DNA from 2 places in the Arthrobacter sp. TmtSoilC79 genome. Region 1 is predicted to be linked to the other one. Evidence: riboswitches for the same ligand, from Rfam matches in the RefSeq annotation. Region 1 holds a riboswitch; the other holds the start of a gene.
The links. A riboswitch is a leader RNA that binds a small molecule or an ion and turns the genes downstream of it on or off. The one in region 1 is predicted to bind thiamine pyrophosphate.
Positions count from the first base shown of each region.

Region 1 (7,688 bases):
CTACAAAGCTAGCCACGTGGATCTCCTCATTTGCTGTCCTACAGCGTTTGTTGCTGTTGCCAGCGTTGTTGCAAAAACCAGCGCGCCCAAAGCGCCCTAGTCGATTGTAATGCGGTTAAAAGAACGGTGGAGCGGGCCGTTTGGCCCGCTCCACCGGTTCAGAACTTGTTGTTACTCTGCAGCTGCAGCAGCAACGATGTTCACTACGCGACGGCCGCGGCGAGTACCAAACTCAACCGCACCGGCCTGCAGGGCGAACAGGGTGTCGTCGCCACCGCGGCCAACGCCTGCACCGGGGTGGAAGTGGGTGCCACGCTGGCGAACGATGATTTCGCCTGCGGAAACTACCTGACCACCGAAGCGCTTGACGCCCAGGTACTGTGCGTTGGAGTCACGACCGTTGCGAGTGGAACTCGCGCCTTTTTTGTGTGCCATGTGAAATGCCTGCCTCTAAATTTCTGGGGAAACTGAAAAACCTGAACAGCGGGTAACGAAAGTTACGCGATGCTGGTGATCTTGATCTTGGTCAGTTCCTGACGGTGACCCTGACGCTTCCGGTAGCCGGTCTTGTTCTTGAACTTCTGGATGACGATCTTCGGACCACGAAGGTCTTCGAGGATCTCAGCCGTAACCTTGACGTTGGCCAGTTCCGCAGCTGCGGAGGTGACCTTGTCGCCGTCAACCAGGAGCAAGGCGGGCAGCTCAAGCGTGCTGCCGGCTCCACCGGGGACGCGGTTAAGCGTTACGTAGTCTCCAACGGAAACTTTTTCTTGGCGGCCGCCTGCGCGGACAATCGCGTACACCACTTGGGTACTCACTTCTCTCGACGTTTATAACTAAATTTGCGTGCGGAACCTTGAACCGGAATCAGGCTTGGTTCGCGCTGTGCCTCAACGCCGTGGACTTCTGATCGAAGTCCGCGAGTCATCCCATGAACAATTCCAAGGGGCATAACCCAAGTGTTGGCGTAAGCACCGAAGATCAAGATTACGCTAGTTTGACCTTCAGCTGCAAATGAGGCCGGGTCCGGAGGCTACCACGTGACTTGCGTCACCAGATGAAACGGACTCTCCCGGCACCGTGCCCATACAGCCTACAGGGTTTGAGGCCGATTAGCGCGATTGGGTCCGCGACGCGCTGTGGGCGAGTTGCGGATCCAGTCCAAAAGCCCTCTCCCACAGCCCTCAGGCAAAAACTCCCGGGGCATCGAAGAACGCCGTCTCGTAGCGGCAGGACAAGGCAAAAGCCTCCACCATGGCCGCCCGCTCCCCCTCCGACGCTGCAGCTGCAGCCGCGTCAGTGAAGTTGATCGCATTCCTGGTGGCTGCGGCAAAGTCCTCGTCGGCATAGGTCCGGAGCCAGTCCGCATAGGGGTGCCCTGCCGGGGACCCTGCCTCTACAAAAGCCGCATTGAGCTGCTGGCCAACCTCCGCGTACAGCCAATAGCAGGGCAGGATGGCTGCGAGAACCAGGGGGTAGCTGCCGCTGGCCGAGGCCGCCAGCAGATGATCCACGTAGGACTTGGTGACCGGCCCGGTCCCCGAGGATGCCTCGCGGGTGCTTAGCCAGTTCCTGTGCAGTTCCGATTCCACCTCAAGGCATTGCTGCGAGGCTTTCGCCCAGAACAGTTGCTCTTCTTCGCTGGGGGCCAGAGCGCCTGCACGCGCCAGCACCCTGGAGTACCCGTTGAGGTAGATGGCGTCCTGGGCGAGGTAGTAGTTGAACGCAGCTTCCGGGAGTTTGCCCGATTTCAGGCCCTCAATGAACCCGAGCTTGTAGATTGCCTCCAGCTCCACAGTGGCTTCCTTCCAGAGCGTCGCGGCAAAATCCCCACGCCTCAGGACCCTCTGGTGATGAAAATGGTGGACCGGACCGTTTCCGAGCCCCACCTCGAGGCTGTCAGCCTTGAGCAAGGCCCCAAGCAACCACGGTTTGACCTCGCGCAAGGACACTTCCCAGTCGCCGGTACGGGCCTGGACAGTGGCCAGCGCCGAGGACAACGAGCATCCTGTGCCATGGCTGTTCTGTGTATCCACCCGGGGGCCGGCTACCTCAATGACGTCCTGGCTCAGGAGTCCGCTGGTGTTCACCAGCGCGTCCGGGCATTCGGACCCCGCCAGGTGCCCGCCCTTCACCAGGACTGTATTGCCGCACTCAGCGGCGAGTCGTTTTCCCTGATCCAATGCCGAAGCCCAGTCGGCCGCCTCAGCCTCCCCCAACAGCATGGCAAGTTCGGGCAGGTTGGGCGTGATGAGGTCAGCCAAGGGAAGCAGGGCACGCAAAGCCGACTCGGCCGATCCCTGCAGGAGCCTGTCACCACTGGTAGCCACCATCACCGGGTCAAGGACCACGACGGCGGGGCGCACCTCCTCGAGCCAGCGGCGGACCTCATCGATGACCGCTGCGTCACCGAGCATCCCGATTTTGACGGCATCGATGGCGATGTCCGTGCTGATGGCCTCCAACTGCAGCCGCAGGAATTCCACCGGGGGTACATGGACCGCGCTGACTCCTTTGGTGTTCTGCGCCGTCAACGCGGTCAATGCCGCCATGCCATAGCCGCCGTGGGCTGCAATGCTCTTCAGATCAGCCTGGATACCGGCACCACCGGAGGGGTCCGAGCCCGCGATGCTCAGCACCCGGGGGGTTTCCCGTCCGGAAGCGGCCAGAGGGTACACAGGAGAGTACGACGATAACGTCATGGGGACATCCCTTCGCCGGTGCTAACCGGACAGGTTCAACGGGTCTGGATCTCAGCCTGGCCCAATGCCCGGCACCCCGTGTCAGTCCACCAGCGTAGCCGGGATGCACAGCGGCCGGGGAACTTCGCCACGCTGAAGACCGGATATGAACGCTGGGGCGGACGGCAAAGGGCCCCGCAGTACCCGTCGGCGACGGTCTACTGCAGGGCCCTTTGTTGTCGAAATACTAGAGCTCGGAGGCCGGTACGCCCACCCCGAGGATGATGGGCTCCGCGGACGCGGCCTTCGTGGCTGGCTCTGAAGGTGCTTTGGCCTCGTGCGACGTTCCACCGGCAGCTGCAGTAGCCTCGTGGTGCTCGACGCTGGTTTCGTTGGCCGCGCCCTGCGCCCGGCTGGCGCTGCGGTTGCGACGCCCACGGCGGGTGCCCGACGTCGACGCAGCATCATGGCCTGCATCCGCAGGCCTGGCTACGGCGACCGCGGGTGCGGCAGCTGCCTTGGGAGGGAGTACTTCTTCCGGCTTTTCGGCAGGAGCCGCGCCAAGGTGTGAGAAGGCCTCTGCAAGGAGGTCCAGGCTCATGGCCGGCTTGGCTGCCGGCGGTTCCTCGTGGTGTTCACCGATCGGCAGCGCTACTTCTTCGCCACCGAAACGCAGGACCGGAGTGGACCGTGCTTCACGGACAGCTGCTTCCCGCTCTGATTCACGTGAGGCCGGCTCTCCAGCCTCGCTCCGGGCTGCCTGCCCGGCGCTTGCCTGCTGCTGACCGGTTGCCCGTGCCTGCTCCTCCGCGCGGTGAACTTCGTCGTCGTGCAGGTGGGCTGCGTGCGCGGCGGCAGCGATGGTGGCCAGTGCCGCCCGGGTGGCCTCAGCTTTGGCCTGCTTGGCCGGGTCCTGCGGCTCGGTCGAAACAGGAGCTGCAGCCGGAGCGGGCGGTGCGGTGTGGACCGGCGCGGGGGCCTCGGCGACGGGTTGTCCGCCACCCTTGCCGCGGCGACGCTTGCGCTCCGTCCGTGCTGCGGGTTGCTGGGCCTCGGTGTGGGGACGGTGCTGCTCAGCGGCCACAACGTTGGCGCGGCGGTGCTCAACGGGTTCGTCGTGGGTGACGACGCCGCGGCCGGCGCAATGCTCGCACTGCTCACCAAAGACCTCCAGGAGGCCAGTGCCCATGCGCTTGCGGGTCATCTGGACCAAGCCCAAGGACGTCACCTCGGCTACTTGGTGCTTGGTGCGGTCGCGGCCCAGGCACTCAACCATGCGGCGGAGGACGAGGTCGCGGTTGGACTCAAGGACCATGTCGATGAAGTCGATGACGATGATGCCGCCAATGTCACGGAGGCGAAGCTGGCGGACAACTTCCTCAGCGGCTTCGAGGTTGTTCTTGGTGACCGTTTCCTCGAGGTTGCCGCCACTGCCGGTGAATTTACCGGTGTTGACGTCTACCACTGTCATGGCTTCGGTGCGGTCGATGACCAGCGAACCGCCCGAGGGGAGGAACACCTTGCGTTCCAGTGCCTTGTGGATCTGCTCGTCGATACGCCAGGCAGCAAAGATGTCCTGGTCCTTGGTCCACTTCTCAAGGCGGCCCACCAGGTCAGGGGCAACGTAGGTAACGTATGCCTCAATGGTGTCCCAGGCGTCGTCGCCGGAAACGATCAGTTTGGAGAAGTCCTCATTGAAGACATCACGTACCACCTTGATGGTCAGGTCCGGCTCGCCGTAAAGCAATTCCGGAGCCAGGACCTTGGTGGACGAGGCCTGTCCCTCAATGCCTTCCCACTGTGCGCGCAGACGGTTGATGTCGTGCGTCAGTTCCTCTTCGGATGCGCCCTCGGCAGCCGTGCGGACAATGACGCCGGCGTTTTCCGGCAGGCGGTCCTTCAGGATGCGCTTGAGGCGGTTGCGTTCGACGTCGGGCAGTTTGCGCGAGATGCCGGTCATGGATCCACCGGGAACATACACAAGATACCGGCCGGGCAGGGAGATCTGGCTGGTCAGCCGGGCACCCTTGTGGCCAACGGGGTCCTTGGTGACCTGGACCAGGACCGAGTCGCCGGACTTCAGGGCATTTTCGATCCGGCGGGGCTGTCCCTCAAGGTTCACAGCATCCCAGTTCACTTCACCGGCGTACAGGACCGCATTGCGGCCGCGTCCGATATCCACGAAGGCAGCTTCCATGGACGGCAGGACGTTCTGGACCTTGCCCAGGTAAACGTTGCCGATCAAGGAGTCCTGCTGGGTCTTCGAGACGAAGTGCTCAGCAAGAACCCCGTCTTCCAGGACGCCGATCTGAATTCTGTCGTCGCGCTGGCGGACAATCATCTGGCGGTCCACTGATTCGCGGCGGGCCAGGAACTCGGCCTCGGTGATCACCTGGCGGCGGCGTCCGGTCTCACGCGACTCACGACGACGCTGCTTCTTCGCTTCAAGCCTGGTGGAGCCCTTGACACTGGCAACACGGTTCGATGGCGCAGTCTCCGTGATGGGCCGCGGGGCACGGACGCGCGTCACTGTGTTGGGCGGGTCGTCATCCGTTCCACCGGTCAGTTCAAGGTCCTGGTCACCACGGCGGCGGCGGCGGCGACGACGGGAAGTGACACCTTCGTCCGAGGTTTCAGCAACCGGAGCTTCTTCGTCCTCGGACTCGGCACCCTCTTCGGTCTCGTTTTCCTCGCGCTCGGTTCCGCGCCGGCCACGGCGCCCACGGCTCCGGCGGCGACGACGACTGCCGGCATCCTCCAGCTCATCCTCTGCGCCGGATCCGGCTTCTTCCTCCGGCTCTTCTTCCTTCTCCTCCACCGCTGCAACGCGGGGAACAGTGGTGAGATCCGGGGCCTGGAAAATCATTGACGTGATGGAAACAGGCTCCAGGAAGAGCGAGGACGAACCTGCAGCGGCAGCTTCCTCCGGGGTTTCCTCAAGGGGAGCCGTCCCAGGGGTTGCTGCGGTCCCGGCTGCTTCAGCGGCAGGCGTGGCTGGCTGGGAGCCGGCGTCCGGCGTCGTGGGTTCAACGGCGGTTTCCGCCGCGGCCTCCACAACGGTTGGTGCTTCCCCAACCACCGGCGCTTCTGCCTCGGCCTTGGGTTTGGCAGTACGACGACGGCGGACCGGCTTTTCGGGGGCGGGTTCGGCAACGGCTTCGGGCGGGTTCCCTGCAGCGGCTTCCGGCGCGGCAGCAACTTCCTCGCCCAAGCCCGGCAGTGGCTCGGCAGGTTCGGCCTTCTTACGTGAGCGGGTACGCCGAACGGGCGCAGCGGGAGCTTCGGCGGCTTCCGGTGCTGTGGCGGCTTCGCCGGCTTCAACCACAGGTGCTTCGGCGGCCTGCGCTTCTACCCCGGCTGCGACTTTGGGCGCAGCCTTGCGCCGGGTCCGGGTGGCTTTCTTTGGCGCTTCCGCAGTTTCCGCGGGAGCTGCCTCGTCATTAACGGCTACAACTTGGTCATTATCCATATGTGGCAACACTCCTGCCCCAGCGACACCGCCACATCCGGTGCCCAGTGGGGCAAATATTGTCAAAACCCGCAGGCGTTGACAGAAGTCGGTAGTATGCCTTCCGGTTCGCACCATCATTGGGGTGCGGCAGCCCTGGAAGGCCGGCGCCAATGTTCTGAAACCCGTTGTTCTGCTGCCACAACCAGGTGCCGTCCATTGTCATGGCGGGCCTTCCAAGGATCACTGGATCCAGGCATGCCCAGCTCATACTGGCGGTCTTGGGAACAAAGTCACCGGACCGGATTCCGAATGTGGATCGGGTTCCGGCCATGCTCATTGTCTCACACCCGTTCACCTTCCCACGGTAGGGCGCTGTGTCGTGCGGTTCAACGGAGCCGCCGCAGCCGGAAGCTGGGGGTACTGCCAGCCTCCGGAGTTACAATCCTCCCAAGAGCCCATACCGGCAAGGCCGGACCAAACGTTGAAAAGGACCAGATCCGCGATGCCGAGCACAGCCAGGGGAAACCTGGCACACCAGTCCACCAACTCCGCGGATGATTTGTCCACGCCGGCAGGGCCGCAGCAGTCCCCGATCCCCCGGACTGCCCGGGATAAGCCTTTTGCCCTGCTGCTTCTCATTACCGGAGTGATCGGGTGGCTGGCCTCGGGAGCCTTGGTTCTGGAGAAACTCGAGGTCCTCAAGGACCCCAACCACGTCACGGTGTGCGACGTGAACCCGTGGGTTTCCTGCGGCGCCGTCATGCAGACACCGCAAAGTTCGGTGTTCGGATTCCCCAACATGTTCATCGGCATTGTCGCCTTTGCCGTCATCATCACCACGGCAATGGGCATTCTGGCGGGCGCGAAGTTCTCACGGGGTTACTGGTTGGGCCTCCAGGCTGGAGTTACCCTCGGCTTTGCCTTCGTTGTTTGGCTGTGGTCACAGGCCCTTTATGCCATCCACGTACTCTGCCCGTTCTGCATGGTGGTGTGGGCGGCCATGATTCCGTTGTTTGTCTGGGTGACCATTCGTAACATCACCCATGGAGTCATCAAGGCCCCGCCTGCCCTGGCAAAGCTGCTGGGCGACTCGGGCTGGATCATCGTGGCGCTCCTGTACGTTGCCGTCATCGCCACCATCTTTTTCTCCTTCATCCACATCTTCGTGGGTTCAAACGCCTAGGGAGAATCTTTCCCGAAGTGACAGATAAGGCCAATGTTCGCGAAGAACATTGGCCTTATCTGTCATACGGGCGGGGCGATATCAGTCCTTGAACCAGATCTTGATCTCGCGCTCCGCCGAATCTACGGAATCCGAGCCGTGAACAAGGTTCTGCTGGACTGCCAGGCCCCAGTCGCGTCCGAAGTCGCCACGGATGGTGCCCGGTGCTGCCGTCGTGGGATCTGTGGTCCCGGCCAGGGAGCGGAAGCCTTCAATCACGCGGTGCCCTTCGAAGACTGCGGCGATGACCGGTCCGCTGAGCATGAACTCAACCAGTGGCTCGTAGAACGGCTTGCCTACGTGCTCCTCGTAGTGCTGCTCCAGCAGCTCGCGG
Region 1 covers NZ_AP046051.1:2,018,798-2,026,485, reverse strand. Annotated here, with positions in the region: gene obgE (GTPase ObgE) at 1-16, opposite strand, end outside; gene rpmA (50S ribosomal protein L27) at 172-435, opposite strand; gene rplU (50S ribosomal protein L21) at 498-806, opposite strand; gene thiD (bifunctional hydroxymethylpyrimidine kinase/phosphomethylpyrimidine kinase) at 1,185-2,702, opposite strand; TPP riboswitch at 2,693-2,791, opposite strand; gene AC6JA3_RS09395 (Rne/Rng family ribonuclease) at 2,929-6,150, opposite strand; gene AC6JA3_RS09390 (vitamin K epoxide reductase family protein) at 6,635-7,315, shown strand; gene ndk (nucleoside-diphosphate kinase) at 7,397-7,688, opposite strand, start outside.

Region 2 (7,688 bases), 1.5 Mb from region 1:
CATGGCGGCCAAGGATCCCAGGACAAAGCGGTGCGGCAACTTTGCCTTCTGCGCCAGGGCATCGGCCAGGTCAGTAGGGTCGGTGCAGGTCATCAACAAGATTGCGGGCAGGGCGATCGCCAAACCGCGCAACATGAAACCCAGCCCCAGTTCAAGGGAACCTTCGCTGATGGACCAGAGTCCGACGTCGAGCAGTACAGCGCCGCTGTCCGCCGCCACAATCGCCGTGCTCCAGCCGCCGATGGCCGCCGCGATGATCAGGGGCCATGCCCGTTGCCAGAGCAGCCTGAGCGTGAGCCCGGCAAGCGGAAATACGGCAAGTTCCGCAACCAGCGCTGCAGACGCCGAGACCCAGTCGATGGAAAGGGCCAACACCAGCGAAATCAGGAAAACGGACACGAACTTGGCCAAGGGGTTTGCACGCGTGAGGAGGGCATGGTTCCCGCGCAGATTCAGGGCATCCCTCATGCTGCACCCGCCTCCTGATGCGTGGATTCGCCTTGTTGGCTCGTGCCCAGGCGCAATTCGGTTCCACCCAGCACGGCGCTGAACTCCTGGTCATGTGTCACCGAGACAACCGCGGTTCCGGCATCCAGCAGCTCAGAAAGGAACGAGGCCAGCTCGGCCCATGTATTGGCGTCCTGGCCAAAGGTGGGCTCGTCGAGCACCAGGACTTTGGGATGCGCGGCCAGCACCGTGGCCACCGAAAGCCGTCGCTTCTCGCCCCCGGACAGTGTGTACGGGTTGGCGTCCACGAGATGGGTGAGACGCAACCGCTCCAGCAACTCATCCACGCGTTCCTCACCGTGGCCCAGATGCCTTGGACCAAACATGAGCTCGTCCAGGACCTTGCCCGTGACAAACTGGTGCTCCGGTTCCTGGAACACCGTTCCGATCCGTGAAATCAGCTGGTCCGCTTTCCACTTGAACGGATCAATTCCAGCTCCCTCGGAAAGCTCGACGGCGGCACTCACCGTGCCGTCCACCGGCGCCAAAAGGCCGGCCAACGTGAGAGCGAACGTGGACTTGCCGGCCCCGTTCGGGCCGGTGATGGTCAACGCCTGGCCAGCCCGGACCTGTGCGGTGATCCTCGTCTGCACCGGCACAGGCGGGATGGTCCTGAAACCCTTGCGCCGGGCTTTTTCCCTGGAAACTGAAAGGTCCTGCGCTGCCAGGAGCAGTTGTGCGGTTTCGGGCTGGTTGTGCCGCGTCCGGGTTGCCGGAACGTACCCCGGCACCCATACGCCGGCCGCCATCAGCATGGTGCGGGCCTCGGACAGGACCTGATCCGGGGGTCCGTCCAGGAGGACCCCGGCTGTGGCTGCGCCGGTTGCTGTTGCAGTTGATGTGCCGGACGCTGAGCCACGGATTGCCGCCGCAGCTCCGGCCGACCCTGGTGCCAGGACCACGATGCGGTCCACCAGGTCCTTCCACACGGACACGCGGTGTTCCACCACCACCATGGTGGCTCCGGTCTTGTCCAGGCAGCGCTTGACCGCGTCGCGGACCTCCAGCACCCCTGCCGGGTCCAGGTTGGCCGTGGGCTCGTCCAAAAGGATCAAACCGGGCCGCATCGCCAAAATGCCTGCCAGCGCAAGGCGCTGCTTCTGGCCACCGGAGAGTGCCGCCGTCGGGTGGTCCAACGCCAAACCGCCGCCGGCAGCGGTTCGCAACCCCACGTCGTCGAGCGCTTCATGGACACGGGACCAGATCTCCTCGCGCGGAACGGCAAGGTTTTCTGCGCCGAAGGCCACGTCATCGCCCACGCGGGAGAGGACCACCTGCGTTTCCGGGTCCTGCTGCATCAATCCGGCGCGGCCACGCTGCCCGCGGGGCGCAACGCCGTCGATCAGCAGCGAGCCGGTTTCATCCGAGTCGTCTTCCTCGTCGCCCAGGACCCCAGCAAGGGCATGCAGGAGCGTCGATTTACCGGCGCCCGAGGGCCCCAGCAACAGGACCCGCTCCCCCGGCTCAATCCGAAGATCCAGGCCCTCAATGGCGGGGGCGGCCCGGCCGGCATGCCGCCAGCCCCAGCCCTCGGCGGAGATGGCGGCCGGCCTCACCGCACCGCTGTTGGTGGCGGACATCAGTTGAAAACTGGCTCCGAAGCGGCCTTGCGGGAGGCGAACGAACTCAGCACGCCGGTCTTGGCGAGGCCGCGCGTGGCCACCCAGGAGAGTCCGCCGGCGATCACAGCGCCGGAGATCGTGGTGAACGTGATGTAGGTGAGCTTGTCGATGGCTTCGTAGGCGATGTTCCAGCCCCACGGGAGGAAGGAGTCGTTCAGGCCGCAGAAAAGGCCCGCTCCGGCACCTGCGAGGAGGGACGTAGGCAGGTTGAACTTCTTGTAGCGGAAGGCCGCGAAGATGAGCTCGGCGCCCAGGCCCTGCAGGATGCCGGAGATCAACACCGTGGTGCCGTACTGCGAACCCATGATGAGTTCGCCTGTGGCAGCGATGGCCTCGCAGAACAACGCGGCGCCAGGCTTGCGGATGATCAGCATGCCGAGCACTGCGGGGATCATCCAACCGCCGGCGATCAGGCCGGTGAGCGGCGGGTACGTTGCGTTCAGGGGGATGGATACCAGTGCAGCGCCCTGGGACCATGCCCAGAAAATCACGCCGCCCGCGATGGCGATCAAAGCCGCCACAACAATGTCTACAACACGCCAGTTATCACTGGTCTTCTTCACGTTTACCGTGGTCATTTTCTGCCTCCTGAGGTTACAGGAGGGGAAAGTGCTCCCCGGATTTACAACCGGCCTGCGCCGCCTGGATCCGGACACTCTGAGAAGCTCGACTCCCTTGCGCCGGTACTAACCGGATCAGGTTCGAGGGTCTGCGGCTGTCCGCACTCTCAGCGCCCTCGCGTCTCCCGCATCTCTGCAGGCTCCGACGGCGGCGCTCCCCTGTCGTTATCAAATCTGCCCTGATGGGCGGGTTCAGTTTACACCTGTGGGGTTTGCTGGCGCTGATGTGTTGCCGGCATGCGGTCACAATCGGGCTGGCTGGCTGGGCCGGGGGGGCGGGGCTGTGTGCGGGGGCGCGGGCGGGTTGGCGCGGGCGTGTGCGGGGGCGCGGGCGTGTGCGTTGCGAGGCCCGCTCTACACCGATCCGCAGCGCCAAACCCTGCACACCAGGCCCCACAACAAACCCCACCCACGTTGCGAGGCCCGCTCTACACCGATCCGCGGCACCAAACCCCGCACAACAGGCCCCACAACAAACCCACCCACGTTGCCAGGCCCGCTCCACAACCATCCCCCACCCCAAACCCTGCACAACAGGCCCCACAACAAACCCCACCAACATTGCCAGGCCCGCTCTACACCCATACCCCACCCCAAACCCTGCACAACAGGCCCCACAACCAACCCCACCAACGTTGCAAGGCCCGCTCCACACCCATCCCCAGCGCCAAACCCCGCACAACAGGCCCCACAACAAACCCACCCGCGTTGCGAGGCCCGCTCCACACCGATCCGCAGCGCCAAACCCTGCACAACAGGCCCCACAACAAACCCACCCGCGTTGCCAGGCCCACTCCACACCCATCCCCAGCACCAAACCCCGCACAACAGGCCCCACAACAAACCCACCCACGTTGCAAGGCCCACTCCACACCCATCACCCACCCCAAACCCCGCACAACAGGCCCCACAACGGGACCTGAGAGAATGAACCAGCAGAATCCACCGCGGCAAAGGGGCACATTTCATGACGGACCTACCCACTCAGAATCACCCTGCCGGCGAGGACACCCCGTCGGAACCCCGGCTTGCTGCCAGTGTCATCCTTCTTCGCGATGCCCCAGGTGGGCTCGAAGCCTTTGTCCAGCACAGGGTCAGCACCATGGACTTTGCCGCCGGTATGGTGGTCTTCCCGGGAGGCCGGGTGGATGTTGCGGACGAGTCAGGGTGGGATTACCCGGCGGAACTGCTTCAACGCCACGCCGCCGCTTGGCGCTCCAGCTCCATCGGAACCGGCTCAGGCCCCGGCCCCGGCCCTGAATCACGCCTCAGCCCAAGCCCCAGTCGCGGCGCCGGCACCGACGCCGGCCTCCACACCGGTTCCGCGCAGGCCGAAACCAATGCCGGCACGGTCCTGACCGCCGCAATCCGGGAGGTCCAGGAGGAGTCCGGCCTCACGATCAGTCCCGAAGACCTCCGCCCCTGGGCCAACTGGATTACTCCCACGGACATGCCCAAGCGCTTCGACACTTACTTCTACGTCGCCAAACCACATCCAGGGGCCGCGCCCCAGCATCAAACCACCGAGGCCTGGCAATCTTTGTGGATGCCGGTCGCCGGAATCCTGGACGCGGAAGCGGCCGGGACACTGAAGCTGATGCCGCCTACTTATTACCTGCTCAAGGAAATCGCCGGCTTTGAAACCGTGGACGCTGTGTGGTCAGCAGAACACGCCGTCGTTCCGGTGTTGGCCCCAGTGGGGTCGTTGGCAGCGTTCTTGAAAGAGCGGGAAAGCCGCCGCTGACACTTGGCTCGGCCACGGACGACTAGGCTGGAGCCATGAACCTCTTCTTCAAGCTGCTGGGTACCGGAGTGAGCCTCGGAGCAGGCTTCGTCGGCACCAAACTCGTCAACAAAGGGTGGGAAAAGGCCACAGGCAACAAACCACCCCTGGGCAACGACGACATGGAAACGTCCTTGCGTTCAGCGCTGACCTTTGCGCTGATCTCGGCCTTCGTCAGCACCTTGATCCAGGTGCTGGCCAGCCGTGGCACACAGCGCGCCATTGCACGTTTCGCCAAGTCGCAGGACATCGTCTAGCCCTCAACTACAGACAACAACGCGGGGTCGCTTTGCCTCCACTTGATGGAATGAACACCAGTGGGCACAGAGCGTCCCCGCGTTTTGCTGGGAGCTTTTAGCGGTCGTTCCGGGGCTCTTGGCCCGCGGCAGCCCGCTGCACAACGGCCTCGAGTTCGTCTTTGGTGAGCATCTCGCGGTGGCCGTGCTTGGTTCGGTAGGCGGAGCGGCCCACCATGTGGGCGGACACAGGTGCGGTCAGCAGTTGGAAGATCCAAGCCACCAGCAGTACTGGCCACACCCACCACGTCCGCATTTGCAGGCCGATCGCGGCAAGCATGAGGAACAACCCGAGGACCTGGGGTTTGGTGGCTGCGTGCATGCGGCTCATGAGGTCCGGGAACCGAAGCAAGCCGATTGCGGCGCCCAAGGACATCAAGGCGCCCACCACCAGGAACACAGCTGTCACAACATCGATCACGGCATCCACGCCGGTAGCGTCAGGATTCATTGCTCTGTTCCCTCCGTTCCGCCACGAACCGCGCAACGGTCACCGATCCGATGAAGCCGATCACGGCTAGGGCTACCAGCAGCATCAAGTTGTTGAGGTGCCTGTTCAACGCCATGTCGATCGCCAGTGCAGCACCCAGAATGGCCAGCAAAACGTCCGATGCCAGCACGCGGTCCAACAGGGACGGGCCAATAGCGATGCGCACAATCGCACCTGCGGCAGCCAGGCTGAGGATCACTGCCGTCACCACGAGGATGATTTCCTTCATCGTGTTGCCCCTTCGGTTCCCGGACGTACTTCGGCGTTGAGCGCTTGCACTTCCTCGGCCGTACCCATGATCCGGATCAGTCGTGCCTCGATGGTCTGGACTTCCTGGCGGATCTTGTCAATGTCCGCTTCTTCGTAAATGTTCAGCGCGTGCAGGTAAAGGGTGGACGTCGACCGGTCCACTTCCACCACCAGCGAGCCCGGGATCAGCGAGATGACGTGCCCGGTGGCGGTCACCATCAGGTCCGAGTGGCTTCGCAGGGGAACAGCGACGACGGCGCTGCGCACCTTGGGTCCCTTGACTACTGCCAGGAACAACACCAGGAAGCTCGCTGCCACCACTTTGGCGAGGAACATCAGCGCAAAGGGAATGGCGCGCAGGATGTTGAACCTGCCGCTCAGTTCCACTGGTGGAAGGTAGAACAGTTTGGCCACCAAGACCGCGATCAATGCACCGAACAGCAGGTTGCCTGGGCTGAAATCCCGCCACAGCGCACCCCAGACGATCACCAACCAGATGAGCAGTGGGAGTTCGGTACGGAAGGAAATGGGCTTACGGCTCATTTGGCACCACCCGGCTGCGGTTCCTCGGGCTGGGCTAGCGGGGGCACCTCGACCGAGTCACCCAGGACCGAGTGGATGTAGGCCGAACGGTCCAGCATGATCCCAGCTGAGCCGTCTGCAACCTTGAACAGCGGACCAGCAAAGACGGTCAGCGCCACACCGAAAACTACCAATCCCGCCGTCGACCCCACCATGGTTCGCGGCAGGACGCCCACGTTCCCCGGCGCCTGAAGCGCAGGGTCCGGGTACTCGGCGTCTTCGGGCTTGCGCCAGAAGGCCCTGTTCCATACACGCGCGATTGCCAGCAACGTCAGGAGGCTGGTGACAACGCCGCCAACCACCAGCGTGATGGCCAGTGGTGTTCCCAGCTCCACCCCGGCCTGCAGGAGGCCCAGTTTTCCCAGGAAGCCTGAGAACGGCGGGATGCCTGCGAGGTTCATGGCCGGGATGAAGAAGAGCAGCGCAAGCAACGGGGAGAGTTTGGCCAGGCCACCCAGCCGGTCGATGGAGGAACTGCCGCCCCGGCGTTCTATGAGGCCTGTGACCAGGAACAGGCTGGTCTGCACCGTAATGTGGTGCGCCACATAGAAGACCGCGGCGCCCAGCCCGGCTACGGAACTCATGGCCAGGCCAAACACCATGTATCCGATGTGGCTGACCAAAGTGAACGACAACAGACGTTTAATGTCGCTTTGGGCAAGGGCGCCGAGTATGCCCACCACCATGGTCAGTAACGCCACCACCATGAGTGGAACATTCAGTGTGTCCCCGGGGAACAGTAGCGTTTCCGTGCGAACCATGGCGTAGACGCCCACCTTGGTCAACAATCCGGCAAACACTGCGGTAACCGGCGCCGGCGCTGTCGGGTAGGAATCGGGGAGCCAGAAGGACAGCGGGAACACAGCCGCCTTGATGCCGAAAGCAACCAGGAGCATGACGTGCAGGAGGTTTTGCGTCCCCTGGTCCAGTTCGGCCAGTTTGATGGCCAGGTCCGCCATGGTGATGGTTCCGGTGGCCCCGTAAATCATGGCGATGGCGATGAGGAACAGCACGGAGGAGACCACTGAGACCACCACGTAGGTGACGCCCGCGCGGATGCGGGGTCCGGTGCCTCCGAGGGTCATGAGCACGTAGCTCGCCGTCAGGAGGATCTCGAAGCCCACGTAGAGGTTGAAGAGATCGCCGGTGAGGAAGGCGTTGGAGACTCCGGCCACCAGGATCAGGTACGTCGGGTGGAAGATCGAGACGGGGGCTTCCTGGTCGCCGTCGGCCATGCCTTGGCCGGTGGCGTAGATCAACACCGCAAGGCTCACCACGGTGGATACAACCAGCATGAGCGAGGAGAACTGGTCCACCACCAGCACCACGCCCCATGGCGGCAGCCATCCTCCCAACGTGACTGAGGTTGTACCGCCGTCCCATACGGAGACGAGCAGGAGGCACTCGAGCAGCAATGTGGCACTGAGGATACCGATGCTCACCACGCGCTGGGCAGTGTGGTGCCGGATCAACAGGAACGCGAGTGCGGCACCCAGGATCGGCAGGAGGACAGCTAGCGGCGACAGGTTTGCGAGGTTC
Region 2 covers NZ_AP046051.1:550,430-558,117, reverse strand. Annotated here, with positions in the region: gene AC6JA3_RS02690 (energy-coupling factor transporter transmembrane component T family protein) at 1-468, opposite strand, end outside; gene AC6JA3_RS02685 (ABC transporter ATP-binding protein) at 465-2,087, opposite strand; gene AC6JA3_RS02680 (ECF transporter S component) at 2,087-2,707, opposite strand; TPP riboswitch at 2,784-2,920, opposite strand; gene AC6JA3_RS02675 (NUDIX hydrolase) at 3,717-4,493, shown strand; gene AC6JA3_RS02670 (DUF4235 domain-containing protein) at 4,529-4,789, shown strand; gene mnhG (monovalent cation/H(+) antiporter subunit G) at 4,887-5,279, opposite strand; gene AC6JA3_RS02660 (MrpF/PhaF family protein) at 5,269-5,547, opposite strand; gene AC6JA3_RS02655 (Na+/H+ antiporter subunit E) at 5,544-6,110, opposite strand; gene AC6JA3_RS02650 (Na+/H+ antiporter subunit D) at 6,107-7,688, opposite strand, start outside; gene AC6JA3_RS02645 (Na(+)/H(+) antiporter subunit C) at 7,687-7,688, opposite strand, start outside.
Region 2: linked by a shared signal. The riboswitch ahead of AC6JA3_RS02680 (ECF transporter S component) and the one ahead of thiD (bifunctional hydroxymethylpyrimidine kinase/phosphomethylpyrimidine kinase) in region 1 are both predicted to bind thiamine pyrophosphate.